Regions from separate parts of the Massilia sp. GER05 genome, predicted to be linked through region 2. Evidence: predicted binding sites of a transcription regulator. Region 2 holds the regulator's gene; the other holds the start of a gene.
What was found. The regulator sigma-54, encoded in region 2, starts transcription at its own class of promoters, with help from an activator protein. The targets are predictions, from matches to a motif close to TGGCANGNAANCTGCTTT.
Positions count from the first base shown of each region.

Region 1 (5,622 bases), 390 kb from region 2:
GAATACGACGCGGTGACGAACATCTTGCCGTTGGCGATGATGGGCTGCGACTCCTGCCCGCGCTGTTTCTCGCCGCCGAACGAGAACGACCAGGCCGGGACCAGCTGGCCGACGGTCTTCGTGTTGATCTGCGTGAGCGTCGAAAAACGCTGGCCCTGCGTACCCATGCCGAAGGACAGCACGTTCTTCGTGTCCTTGGCCGCGTTTTCGATCATCGCGTTGGTGATGTCGGCCGCCTGGGCGATGAACGCCAGCGGGGCGAGTCCTGCGAGCAGGATGGTCATTCTCGTCTTCATGCTTGTCTCCTTTGTTGTCGTTGTATGGTGGGCACGTGGTGCCCACCCTACTGCTTTGTCGTCGTTTATGGTCCTGGCGCCTGGCTGCGCAGCTGGCCGTTTTCCTCGTCCGTGAACAGGCGCGAGCGCGTGAGGAAGCGCCGGCCCGTGCCGTTATCGAGCGAGAACATGCCGCCGTTGCCGTCCACCACATCGATGATCAGCTGGGTGTGTTCCCAGTAACCGAACTGCTCCAGCCCGATGTAGAACGGCGCGCCGTCCAGGTTGCCCAGGTAGACGTCCGTGTCGGACAGGTCGAACTCCCCGGCGGCGTAGCACATCGGCGTGCTGCCGTCGCAGCAGCCGCCGGACTGGAAAAACATCAGCGGCCCGTGGCGCCGCCGCAGCTCGCCGATGAAGGCCAGCGCGGCGGGAGTCGCCATCACGCGTTCGATATTGGCTGTCATGGCGCCTCTCTGCCAGTTAGAAGAAGCCCAGCGCTTTCGGGCTGTAGCTCACCAGCAGATTCTTGGTCTGCTGGTAGTGGTCGAGCATCATCTTGTGATTCTCGCGGCCGATGCCCGACTGCTTGTAGCCGCCGAATGCGGCGTGTGCCGGGTACAGGTGATAGCAGTTGGTCCACACGCGGCCCGCCTGGATCGCGCGGCCGACGCGGAAGGCGCGGCTGCCGTCGCGCGTCCACAGGCCGGCACCCAGGCCGTACAGCGTGTCGTTGGCGATGCGCAACGCGTCCGCCTCGTCCTTGAACGTCGTCACCGAGACGACCGGGCCGAAGATCTCTTCCTGGAAGATGCGCATGCTGTTGTCGCCCTTGAACACGGTCGGACGCACGTAGTAGCCGCCGGAGAGGTCGCCGTCATGCTTCGCCTGCTCGCCGCCGGCCAGCACCTGCGCGCCTTCCTGGCGGCCGATGTCGAGGTAGGACAGGATCTTTTCCAGCTGCTCCTTCGACGCCTGGGCGCCGATCATCGTGCCCTCGTCGAGCGGGTTGCCGGCCTTGATTTGCGCCACGCGCGCCAGCGCGCGCTCGATGAACTTCTCGTAGATCGATTCCTGGATCAGCACGCGCGACGGGCAGGTGCATACCTCGCCCTGGTTCAGCGCGAACATCGCGAAGCCTTCCAGGCACTTGTCGAAGAAGTCGTCGTCCGCGTCCATCACGTCGGCGAAGAAGATGTTGGGCGACTTGCCGCCCAGTTCCAGCGTTACCGGAATCAGGTTCTGCGCGGCGTACTGCATGATCAGGCGGCCGGTGCCCGTCTCGCCCGTGAAGGCGATCTTGGCGATGCGCTTGCTTGATGCGAGCGGCTTGCCCGCTTCTAGGCCGAAGCCGTTGACGACGTTCAGCACGCCCGTCGGCAGCAGGTCGGCGATCAGCTCGACCAGCATCATGATCGAGGCCGGGGTCTGCTCGGCCGGTTTCAGCACGACGCAGTTGCCGGCGGCGAGTGCCGGGGCCAGCTTCCACACGGCCATCAGGATCGGGAAGTTCCACGGGATGATCTGGCCGACCACGCCCAGCGGCTCGTGGAAGTGGTAGGCGTAGGTCTGGTCGTCGATGGTCGAGATGGCGCCTTCCTGCGTACGGATGCAGCTCGCGAAATAGCGGAAGTGGTCGATCGCCAGCGGGATGTCGGCCGCCATCGTTTCGCGGATCGGCTTGCCGTTGTCGATGGTCTCGGCGGTCGCGATCAGGCGCAGGTTCTGCTCCATGCGGTCGGCGATGCGGTTCAGGATGTTGGCGCGTTCGGCCGGCGACGTCTTCGCCCAGGCGTCCTTGGCGGCGTGGGCGGCGTCCAGCGCCAGCTCCACGTCCTCGGCCGTCGAACGGGCCACTTCGCAGAACGGCTGGCCGCTGATCGGCGTGACGTTGGCGAAGTACTCGCCCTTGACCGGCGCGACGAATTTGCCGCCGATGAAGTTGTCGTAGCGTTGGCGGAACGGATTGGCGACGCCGAGTTTGCTGATGTCTGCGAGATTCATGTCATCCTCTTTCGTTGTGGGTTGGGTGGCCGAATTGGTGGCCATTGCGGGCACTGGTGTTTGCTCGGTACATCCCTTCTTTCGCAAACCCCGTGCCAGCCCGCTTTCCCCTGTTTTTGCCGTGTTGGACCGCCTGGCGCCGGCTGTTTCTGGTACAGGTGTTCCAAACTTGAACAGGTCAGCGGATCACCACGCCCCACGGCAGCTGGCCCACGGCGATGTCGCCCGTCTTGCTGCCCGCGGCCGTGTCGATAACGGACACGCTGTCCGAGCGCCCGTTCGCCACGTACAGCCGGCTGCCGTCCGGCGTCAGCGCCATGTTCCACGGTCGCTTGCCGACGGCGATGGTGGCGTCCACCGCATTGCGCGCGGCGTCGATGCGCATCACGCTGCCGTCCGCGCCGTTCGACACGAATACCGTCTTCCCGTCGGGCGACACGACGATGCCGGCCGGGTTCTTCCCCGCCGGGATCGTGGCGATGCTGCGGCGCTTGTCGATGTCCAGCACGTACACCGCGCCCGCGAGCTCGCACGCGACGTAGGCCCGCGTGCCGTCCGGCGCGAAGCCGATGCCGCGCGGGCGCAGGCCCACCGCGATCGAACCGGCCTGGCGGCGTGCGGCCACGTCGATCACGTCGACCTGCTCCGCGTTCTCGGCCGAGACGAGCAGCCAGCGCCCGTCCGGGCTGAACACGGCGTGCTCGGGGTTCTTGCCCTGGACGGGAATGTCGGCGACGAGCTTGCGCGCGGCCGCGTCGACGAGCGCCACGCTGTTGGAATCCTCGACGGCGACGGCGACCCAGCGGCCATCGCGCGACGCATTCACGCCCTCGGGCGAGCTGCCGAGCGGGATCGTGGCCAGCGTCGCGCCGCTGGCGGCATCCAGCACGAGCAGCGCGCTGCCGGCGGCGTCCGTGACGTACAGCCGGCTGCCCGCCGGATCGGCCGCGATGCCGCGCGGGCGCTTGCCGGCCGCGATCTGGCGCACGGCCGCGCCGGTGGCGGTGTCGATCACGCTGACGCTGCCGGATTTTTCGTTGGGGACGTAGGCGAAGGGGGCGGCCTGCGCGGCGCCGAAGCTGCAGGCCAGCAGGACGATGAGGGAACGAAGACGTGACATGATGGTCCTTTGAGTGTGGTCGGTACTCTCCGGATTGCAAGCGCCATGCCATGCGGGCAGCACGTTTCCGGGCTGGCAGGTATATTGCATGCGCTCATGGTCAGCGCCCGGATGACAAGGGCGACCATTCGACAGGAGACAAGATGAATCACCGTTTGAATTTCGTGGCGGCGCTGTTCGTCGCCGCCCCCCTGGCGGCCGCCGCCGCACCCGATACGCCGATGAGCGTGGTCGTCGTCAGCGCCACGCGCGCCGAGCACACGAGCTTCGACCTGCCGGCCGCGATCGACGTCGTCGACGCGGACCGCATCGGCGCGGCCCAGCCGCGCGTCAACGCGTCCGAGGCGCTGGCCACGGTGCCGGGGCTCGTCGTGCAGAACCGCCAGAACTATGCGCAAGACCTGCAGATCTCCTCGCGCGGGTTCGGCGCCCGGTCCGCGTTCGGCGTGCGCGGCGTGCGCCTCGTCGCGGACGGCATCCCGGCCACCATGCCGGACGGCCAGGGCCAGGCCGCGACGTTCAACCTCGACATGGCCGAGCGCATCGAAGTCCTGCGCGGCCCCTTCTCCACCTTGTACGGCAACCACGCCGGCGGCGTGATACAACTGTTCACCCGTGATCCACGCGGCGCGCCTTATATCGAAACGAATGTCTCGGCCGGCAGCGACGGCATGCGCAAAACGGATGTCAATACGGGCGGCAAGCAGGGCGCGTTCGGCTGGCTGCTGGACGGCTCGCGCTTCGAGACGGACGGCTACCGCGCCCACAGCGCCGCCACGCGCGACCAGGCGTATGCAAAGCTCACGTTCGACACGTCCGCCACCGGCAAGCTGACGGTCACGGCCAGCGGCCTGCGCCAGGACGACACGCAAGACCCGCTCGGCGTCACTTGGGCCACGTTCCAGCGCGACCCGCGCGCCGGCGAGATCGATGCGACGGATCCGCAGACGCCGAAACGCACGCTGGCCGACCGCTACGACACGCGCAAGAGCATCCACCACACGCAGGTCGGCCTCGCGTGGGACGAGAAGTTTGGCCAGGATCGCCTGCACGTCGCGGTCTATGGCGGCAACCGCAGCGTGATCCAGTACCAGTCGTTCTCGAAGGCGTTCCAGGCACCGGCCAGCCATTCCGGCGGCGTCGTCGACTTCGACCGCGATTTCTACGGCATCGATGCGAACTGGCAGATGGCGCGCCCGCTCGGCGATGGGAGTCTCCGCGCGACCGTCGGCCTGGAAGCCGGCAAATCGAACGATGCGCGCAAGGGGTACGAGAACTACGTCGGCACCACGTTCGGCGTGAAGGGCAACCTGCGCCGCGACGAGGAAGACGACGTGCGCAACGTCGATCCTTACCTGCAGCTGGAATGGGAGCGCGGACAATGGGTGTTCACGGGCGGCCTGCGCCACAGCCGCGTGAGCTTCGACGTGGACGACCACTATCTCGCCAACGGCAACGACGGCGGCAGCGTCGACTACCGCCACACGACGCCGCTCCTGGGCGCGCTGTACAAGGTGACGCCCACGCTGAACGTCTACGCGAGCGCGGCGCGCGGCTTCGAGACGCCGACGCTGAACGAAGTCTTTTACTCGGGCACGGGCAACGGCTTCAACTACCGCCTCGGCGCGGCCACGAGCACGCAGCTGGAGCTTGGGGCCAAGGCCTTGGTCGGCCAGGACGTGCGCGTCAACGCGGCCGTCTTCCAGGTGCGCACGCGCGACGAGCTGGTCGTCGACAGTTCCAGCGGCGGCCGCACGAGCTACCGCAACGCGAGCGCCACCCTGCGCCAGGGCCTGGAACTGTCGCTCGACGCCGACCTGCGCGCGGGCTTCTCCGCCCGCGTGGCGGCCACGGTGCTGCGTGCGATCTACGACGAGGCATTCACCGGCGTCGCCGAAGGCAACCGCCTGCCGGGCGTGCCGAGAACGAGCCTGTTCGGCGAGCTGGCGTGGAAGGATGCGGACGGCCGCCTGCAGGCGGCGCTGGAAACCATCGCCAGCGGCAAAGTCAATCCGGACGACGCCAACGCGGCGACACCGGCGCCGGGCTATGCGATCGTCAACGCGCGCGTGCAGGCCAGCCAGCCGCTGGGCGCGTGGCGCGTGCGCGAGTACGCGCGCGTGAACAACGTGTTCGACCGTACGTACGTCGGCTCCGTCATCGTCGGCGACAGCAACAAGCGGTATTACGAGCCGGCGCCGGGCCGCAACTGGGTGCTGGGCG
Region 1 is NZ_CP178858.1:28,488-34,109, forward strand. Features, by position in the region: gene ACL58G_RS00110 (PQQ-dependent methanol/ethanol family dehydrogenase) at 1-296, opposite strand, end outside; gene ACL58G_RS00115 (DUF779 domain-containing protein) at 362-742, opposite strand; gene adh (aldehyde dehydrogenase) at 759-2,279, opposite strand; gene ACL58G_RS00125 (beta-propeller fold lactonase family protein) at 2,458-3,399, opposite strand; gene ACL58G_RS00130 (TonB-dependent receptor family protein) at 3,543-5,622, shown strand, end outside.
Region 1: ACL58G_RS00125 (beta-propeller fold lactonase family protein) is a predicted target of sigma-54. The motif match lies at 3,433-3,450, and genes of this name have one in related genera.

Region 2 (5,622 bases):
CGAGACGCGCCGCAGCCACCCGCTGTCGCACGAACTGCGTCCGGGCGAGAACCCGGCGTCGCGCCGCACGCTGATCGAATGCATTTCGGAAGAACGCGACCGGCTGGGGCAGATCGAGAAGATGGGCCACGTGATCGACACGTCCGAACTGTCGGCCAACAAGCTGCGCGCATGGATCAAGGAACTGGCCGAGGTCGCCTACGCGCCGCTGACGCTGTATTTCGAATCGTTCGCATTCAAGCGCGGCGTGCCGCTCGATGCCGACTTCGTGTTCGACGTGCGCGCCGTGCCGAATCCGTATTACGACCTCACCTTGCGCCCGCTGAACGGCAGGGACGCGCCCGTGATCGCCTTCCTCGACGCCCAGCCGCAGGCGGCCGAGCTGCTGTCCGACATCCGCGCGTTCATCGCCAAGTGGCTGCCGTCGTTCAAGAAGGACAACCGCAGCTATCTCACCGTGGCCGTCGGTTGCACGGGCGGCCAGCACCGCTCCGTGTACATGGCGGAGCGGCTCGGCGCGTATTTCAGCGACACGGAACGCGTCGTCGTGCGCCACCGCGAGCAGCCCTGACACCGCCAACACGACGCATGCTTCACGCGTGGCACGTTTCATTTGAGGCCCCCGGCCTCAAATGCCCACCGTACGTGATCCCGGCGTAGGCGGGCTCGCCGAGCCCGCGCGGAAATCAAAAGAACTCGTCGAGCAGCCGGTAGAAGCCGCTCTTCACCGCAGCGGACCGGCCGGTTCGAATTTCGCGAACAGCACGGGGCGATCCGGTGCGTCCAGGCGGAACGCGTCTGCTTCCAGCGAGATCACAAAGCGCGCAAGGGATGCGCGTGTTCAGGCCAGAACGGGCGCGAAGAACCACGCGACCATCTCCGGCGTGACCGCATCGAGCGTGGGCGGATTCCAACGCGGCGCATTGTCCTTGTCGATCACGAGCGCGCGCACGCCTTCGAGCACTTCGCCGTGTTCGAACGTGCGGCGCACGAGCGAGCGCTCCATGCGCAGGCAGTCCGCGACGCCGAGCGCTTCCCCGCGCACGAGCATCTCACGCGTTACCGACATCATCAGCGGCGAGCGCTGGCGCAGCGTGGCCAAGGTCTTTTGCGCGAACGGGCTCCCATCCGTCTCCAGCGATGCCATCACGGCCGCGACGGAGTCCGCGCCGAAGTGGCGGTCGATCGCGTCGCGCTGCGCTTCCAGTTCGCTCGCGCCGGCCGGGAACGGCGCGGCGAACGCGCGGATCGCGGCGGGCAGTTCCGCGCCCGGCGTCGTCTCGATCAGCGCGCGCAGCGCATCCAGCTGCGCGCCCGGCACGAACACGTCGGCCAGGCCGACGTAGATCGCATCGGCCGCGCCGATCGTCACGCCCGTCACGCCGAGATAGTGGCCGAGGCGGCCCGGCGCGTGCGACAGGAAGTGGCTGCCGCCCACGTCCGGGAACAGGCCGATGTTCACTTCGGGCATGGCGATCTTCGAGCGCTCCGTCACGATGCGCAGGCCGCAATCCGGCCCGCCCTGCGCGATGCCCATCCCGCCGCCCATCACGACGCCATCCATCAGCGCAATGTACGGCTTCGGATAGAAGTGAATGAGGTGGTTGAGCGCGTATTCCTCGGTGAAGAAATCTTCCAGCAGCGGGCTGCCGGTCTGCGGCGTGGCGCGGCCGGCCTCGTGGAAAAAGCGGATGTCGCCGCCGGCGCACAAGGCCTTTTCGCTGCTGCTTCCGATGACGACGGCGTCGATCGATGCATCGTCGCGCCAGGCGAGCAGCGTGGCGGTGAGCGCACGGACCATGTCCAGCGACAGCGAGTTCAGCGCCTTCGGGCGGTCCAGGGTGACGATGCCGCTGCGGTTGGCAACCCGCGTCAGAACGTGTGCAGTCATGTCTCGTTGTTATTGAAATAATCAGAGCAGCATTGTAGCGCCCATAAAAACTAAAAGGGCGCCGATGCGCCCTTTACTCCTTGGTGCTACTGCACGCGTGGCATTACGCCGCGGCGGGCTCCTCCTCCCCACCTTCGGACATGCGCTTGATACACGCGTTGTCATGATCCTTGAGCATTTGCTTGTACTTGACGACCTGGCGGTCCAGGCGGTCCATCAGCATGTCGATCGCGGCGTATAGATCGTGCGCGGCACTGGCGACATGGACGATCTTGCCCGCGAGGCGCAGGTTGATCTCGGCTTTCTGGCGTTTTTCTTTCTCGGTGAGATTGTCGATGCAGAGGATGACGTGTGAGTCGATCACTTGATCGAAATGACGGGTGATGCGTTCGAGCTTGTTCTGTACGTATTCTCGGATGGCTGGAGTTACATCGAGATGATGTCCGCTGATTGTGAGATTCATACACACTCCTTTGAAGATGCACTGCCTGCCGTGCGCGCATCTGCGCAATGGGACAGTGTTTGTTACAAGGATTTGCGGAGACTGACGGGCGGGATTTTCAGCGCCTCACGGTATTTTGCGACCGTGCGTCGCGCGATGACCATTCCCTGTTCCCCTAGCATCTCCGCGATCTTGCTATCGGATAATGGATTCTTGGGGTCTTCTGCTCCTGTGAGTTGTACGATGAGGGCCCGTATTGCCGTCGACGATGCTTCGCCTCCCGCTTCGGTGGCAACGTGACTCCCGAAGAAATACTTCAACTCGAACATGCCGTGCGGGGTCAGCATATATTTCTGAGTTGTGACTCGAGAAATTGTGCTCTCGTGTAGACCTAGTGTATCAGCTATCTCACGTAAAACAAGGGGCCGCATCGCGACTGCGCCGTGGGAAAAAAAGTTGCGCTGCCGATCGACAATTGCCTGAGCTACACGCAGGATCGTGTCGAAGCGCTGGCGCATGTTCTTGATGAGCCACTTGGCTTCCTGCAACTGCGCGTTCATCTGCGCTTCCGATTTGCCCTGCTTCATCAGCGACGCGTACAGGCTGTTCACGCGCAGGCGCGGCATCACTTCCGGATTCAGCTGCACGCTCCAGCCATCCTTGGCGCGGCGCACGATCACGTCGGGCACGACGAAGTCCGACACGTCCGACGCGAACGCCGCGCCCGGATGCGGATTGCACTGGCGGATGACGGCCTGGGCTTCGCGCAGGTCTTCGTCGTCGCAATCGAGCGCCTTCTTCAGCTTGTTGAATTCGCGCTGCGCGAACCACGTCAGGTATTTTTCGACGATGACGAGCGCCATGCGCCGCGTCACCATCGGCACGCCGGGCATGCGGCGGATCTGCAGCGCCAGGCACTCGGCCGCGCTGCGCGCGCCCACGCCCGGCGGGTCCATGCTCTGCACCATGGCGAGCGCCGTGCGCAATTCGTCGAACTCGATCTCCAGTTCTTCCGGCAGGCGCGCATGGATGTCTTCCAGCGGTTCTTCCAGATAGCCGTTGTCGTCGAGCGCATCGACGACGAGTTCCACGAGCGCGCAGTCGCGCGCCGCGCAGCACGTCAGGCGCACCTGCTCCATCAAATGTTCGCGCAGCGTGACGGGGCTCGCTTCCAGCTGCGGGCGGCCGTCCTCGTCCTCGCCGCCGCCGCTGCCGCTGCGGCCGTATTCGCCCCAGTCCTCGCCGCCTTCGCCGCCGCTTTCTCCGCTGTCGCCGCCGGCGTCACCGCCTTCGCCATTGCCGCTCTCGGCGGGCGCACTGCCGCCTTCGTCGCCATTGCCCTGCGCGGCCGGCGCCTCGCCCGCCTGTGACGAGGACGGGGCACTGTTGATGGCGCCGTCGGCCAGCAACCGCACGGAGCGGTCGAGCGGATCGTCGAGCCGTTCGAGCAGCGGGTTCTCGCTCAGGACCTGCTCGATTTCCTGGTGCAGCTCGAGCGTGGACAACTGCAGCAGGCGGATCGATTGCTGCAGTTGCGGCGTCAGTGCAAGGTGCTGTGAGGTCTTGAGTTGCAGCGTCTGTTTCATGACTACATTCGGAAGTGTTCGCCCAGGTAGACGCGGCGCACCGATTCGTTGGCGATGATGTCGTCGGGACGGCCCGATGCCAGCACCGCGCCCTGGTTGATGATGTAGGCGCGGTCGCAGATGCCCAGCGTCTCGCGCACATTATGGTCCGTGATCAGCACGCCGATGCCGCGCTCCTTCAGGAAGCGCACGATGCGTTGGATCTCGATCACGGCGATTGGATCCACGCCGGCGAACGGTTCGTCCAGCAGCACGAAGCGCGGATTGGTCGCGAGCGCGCGCGCGATCTCCACCCGGCGGCGTTCGCCACCGGACAGCGACAGCGCCGGGCTCTCGCGCAGCTTCTCGATCTGCAGCTCGGCCAGCAGCTCGTCGAGACGTTCGGTGATGCGCGCCTTGGTGAGCGACTTGCCGTTCTCGCGCTGCAATTCCAGCACGGCGCGGATGTTCTCTTCCACCGTCAGCTTGCGGAACACGGACGCTTCCTGCGGCAGGTACGACAGTCCGAGCAGCGCGCGCCGGTGGATCGGCAGGCCGGTGATGTCGGTGCCGTTGATGTCGATGCTGCCGGCGTCCGACGGCACGAGGCCCACGATCATGTAGAACGAGGTCGTCTTGCCTGCGCCGTTCGGGCCCAGCAGGCCGACCACTTCGCCGCACACCACCTGCAGCGACACGTCGCGTACGACGAGCCGCTTGCCGTAGCTCTTCTGCAGTCCCTTGACGACGAGGGTGCTGCCGCCGCATTCGGCCGGCGCGGCCTGCGTGCCTGCTTCCATCGTGTGCGCCTCCGTCATTGCTTGCCTGCCGGAGCGGGAGCGGCGCCGGCGGCAGGGGCGCGGCGCGGCTGCAGCGTGATGCTGCCGCGGCCATTGCCCGGCTTGTCCGTGCCGTTGGCGTCGTTCAGGCCGAGCAGCTTCTCGTTGCGGTTATCGTAGGAGATGAATTCGCTGGCCATCTCCTGCGTGACCTTCTTGCCCTCGAGCTGGCGGATGACGGCCTTCGAGAACAGCTTCACGATGTCGTTGCGCTCGTCGTATTCGATGCGCTGGGCCTGGCCCTCGCCCCACAGGTCCGGGCCGCCATCGCGCTTCTGGCGGAAGGTCGCGAGCTTGCCGGGATTCGCGGTGAGGATGAAGGTGCGCCAACCGTCCGGCGATTCCTTGACCTCGGCGCGGTCGGACTTCAGGATCATGGTGCCGCGCGTGATGACCACGTTGCCGGTGGCGACGTAGTTCTGCGTGACCTGGTCGACGTTGGCGTTGTCGAACGCGATGTCGACGGGCTTGAGCGCGTCCGCCTTCTCGGCCGAGGCAGCCAGCGGCACCAGCAGGAAGATGGCGGCGGCGAGTATTTTTTTCATTCGATAGTCCTTTTTAGTGACTTGCGCGCGACTGGCGTGGCGGATAGGTGACCTTGCCGCGGCCACCCAGCGCGATCTGCTGCGTGGCGTTGTTGGCGACCATGCCCACCGCGTCGACCGATGCGGCGCCGAGCGTCATGTGGATCGGCTTGTCGGTCTTCGCGATCTCGTCGTCCGGCAGGATCGTCAGGACCTCGGTGCGGATCCGCATCGGCTCCGCACCCGGGGCGGCCGGACGCCGGATGTCGACATTGCCCGTCAGGTCGATCTGGTTCTGGTTCTGGCTCACGAGCGCGCTGTTGGCCGTCATCGTCATCGGCGGATGCTCGTCGGTGAGGCT
Region 2 is NZ_CP178858.1:415,791-421,412, forward strand. Features, by position in the region: partial or broken gene rapZ (RNase adapter RapZ) at 1-571, shown strand, start outside; partial or broken gene ACL58G_RS01810 (enoyl-CoA hydratase/isomerase family protein) at 814-1,891, opposite strand; gene hpf (ribosome hibernation-promoting factor, HPF/YfiA family) at 1,995-2,354, opposite strand; gene ACL58G_RS01820 (RNA polymerase factor sigma-54) at 2,417-3,919, opposite strand; gene lptB (LPS export ABC transporter ATP-binding protein) at 3,922-4,716, opposite strand; gene lptA (lipopolysaccharide transport periplasmic protein LptA) at 4,713-5,282, opposite strand; gene lptC (LPS export ABC transporter periplasmic protein LptC) at 5,296-5,622, opposite strand, start outside.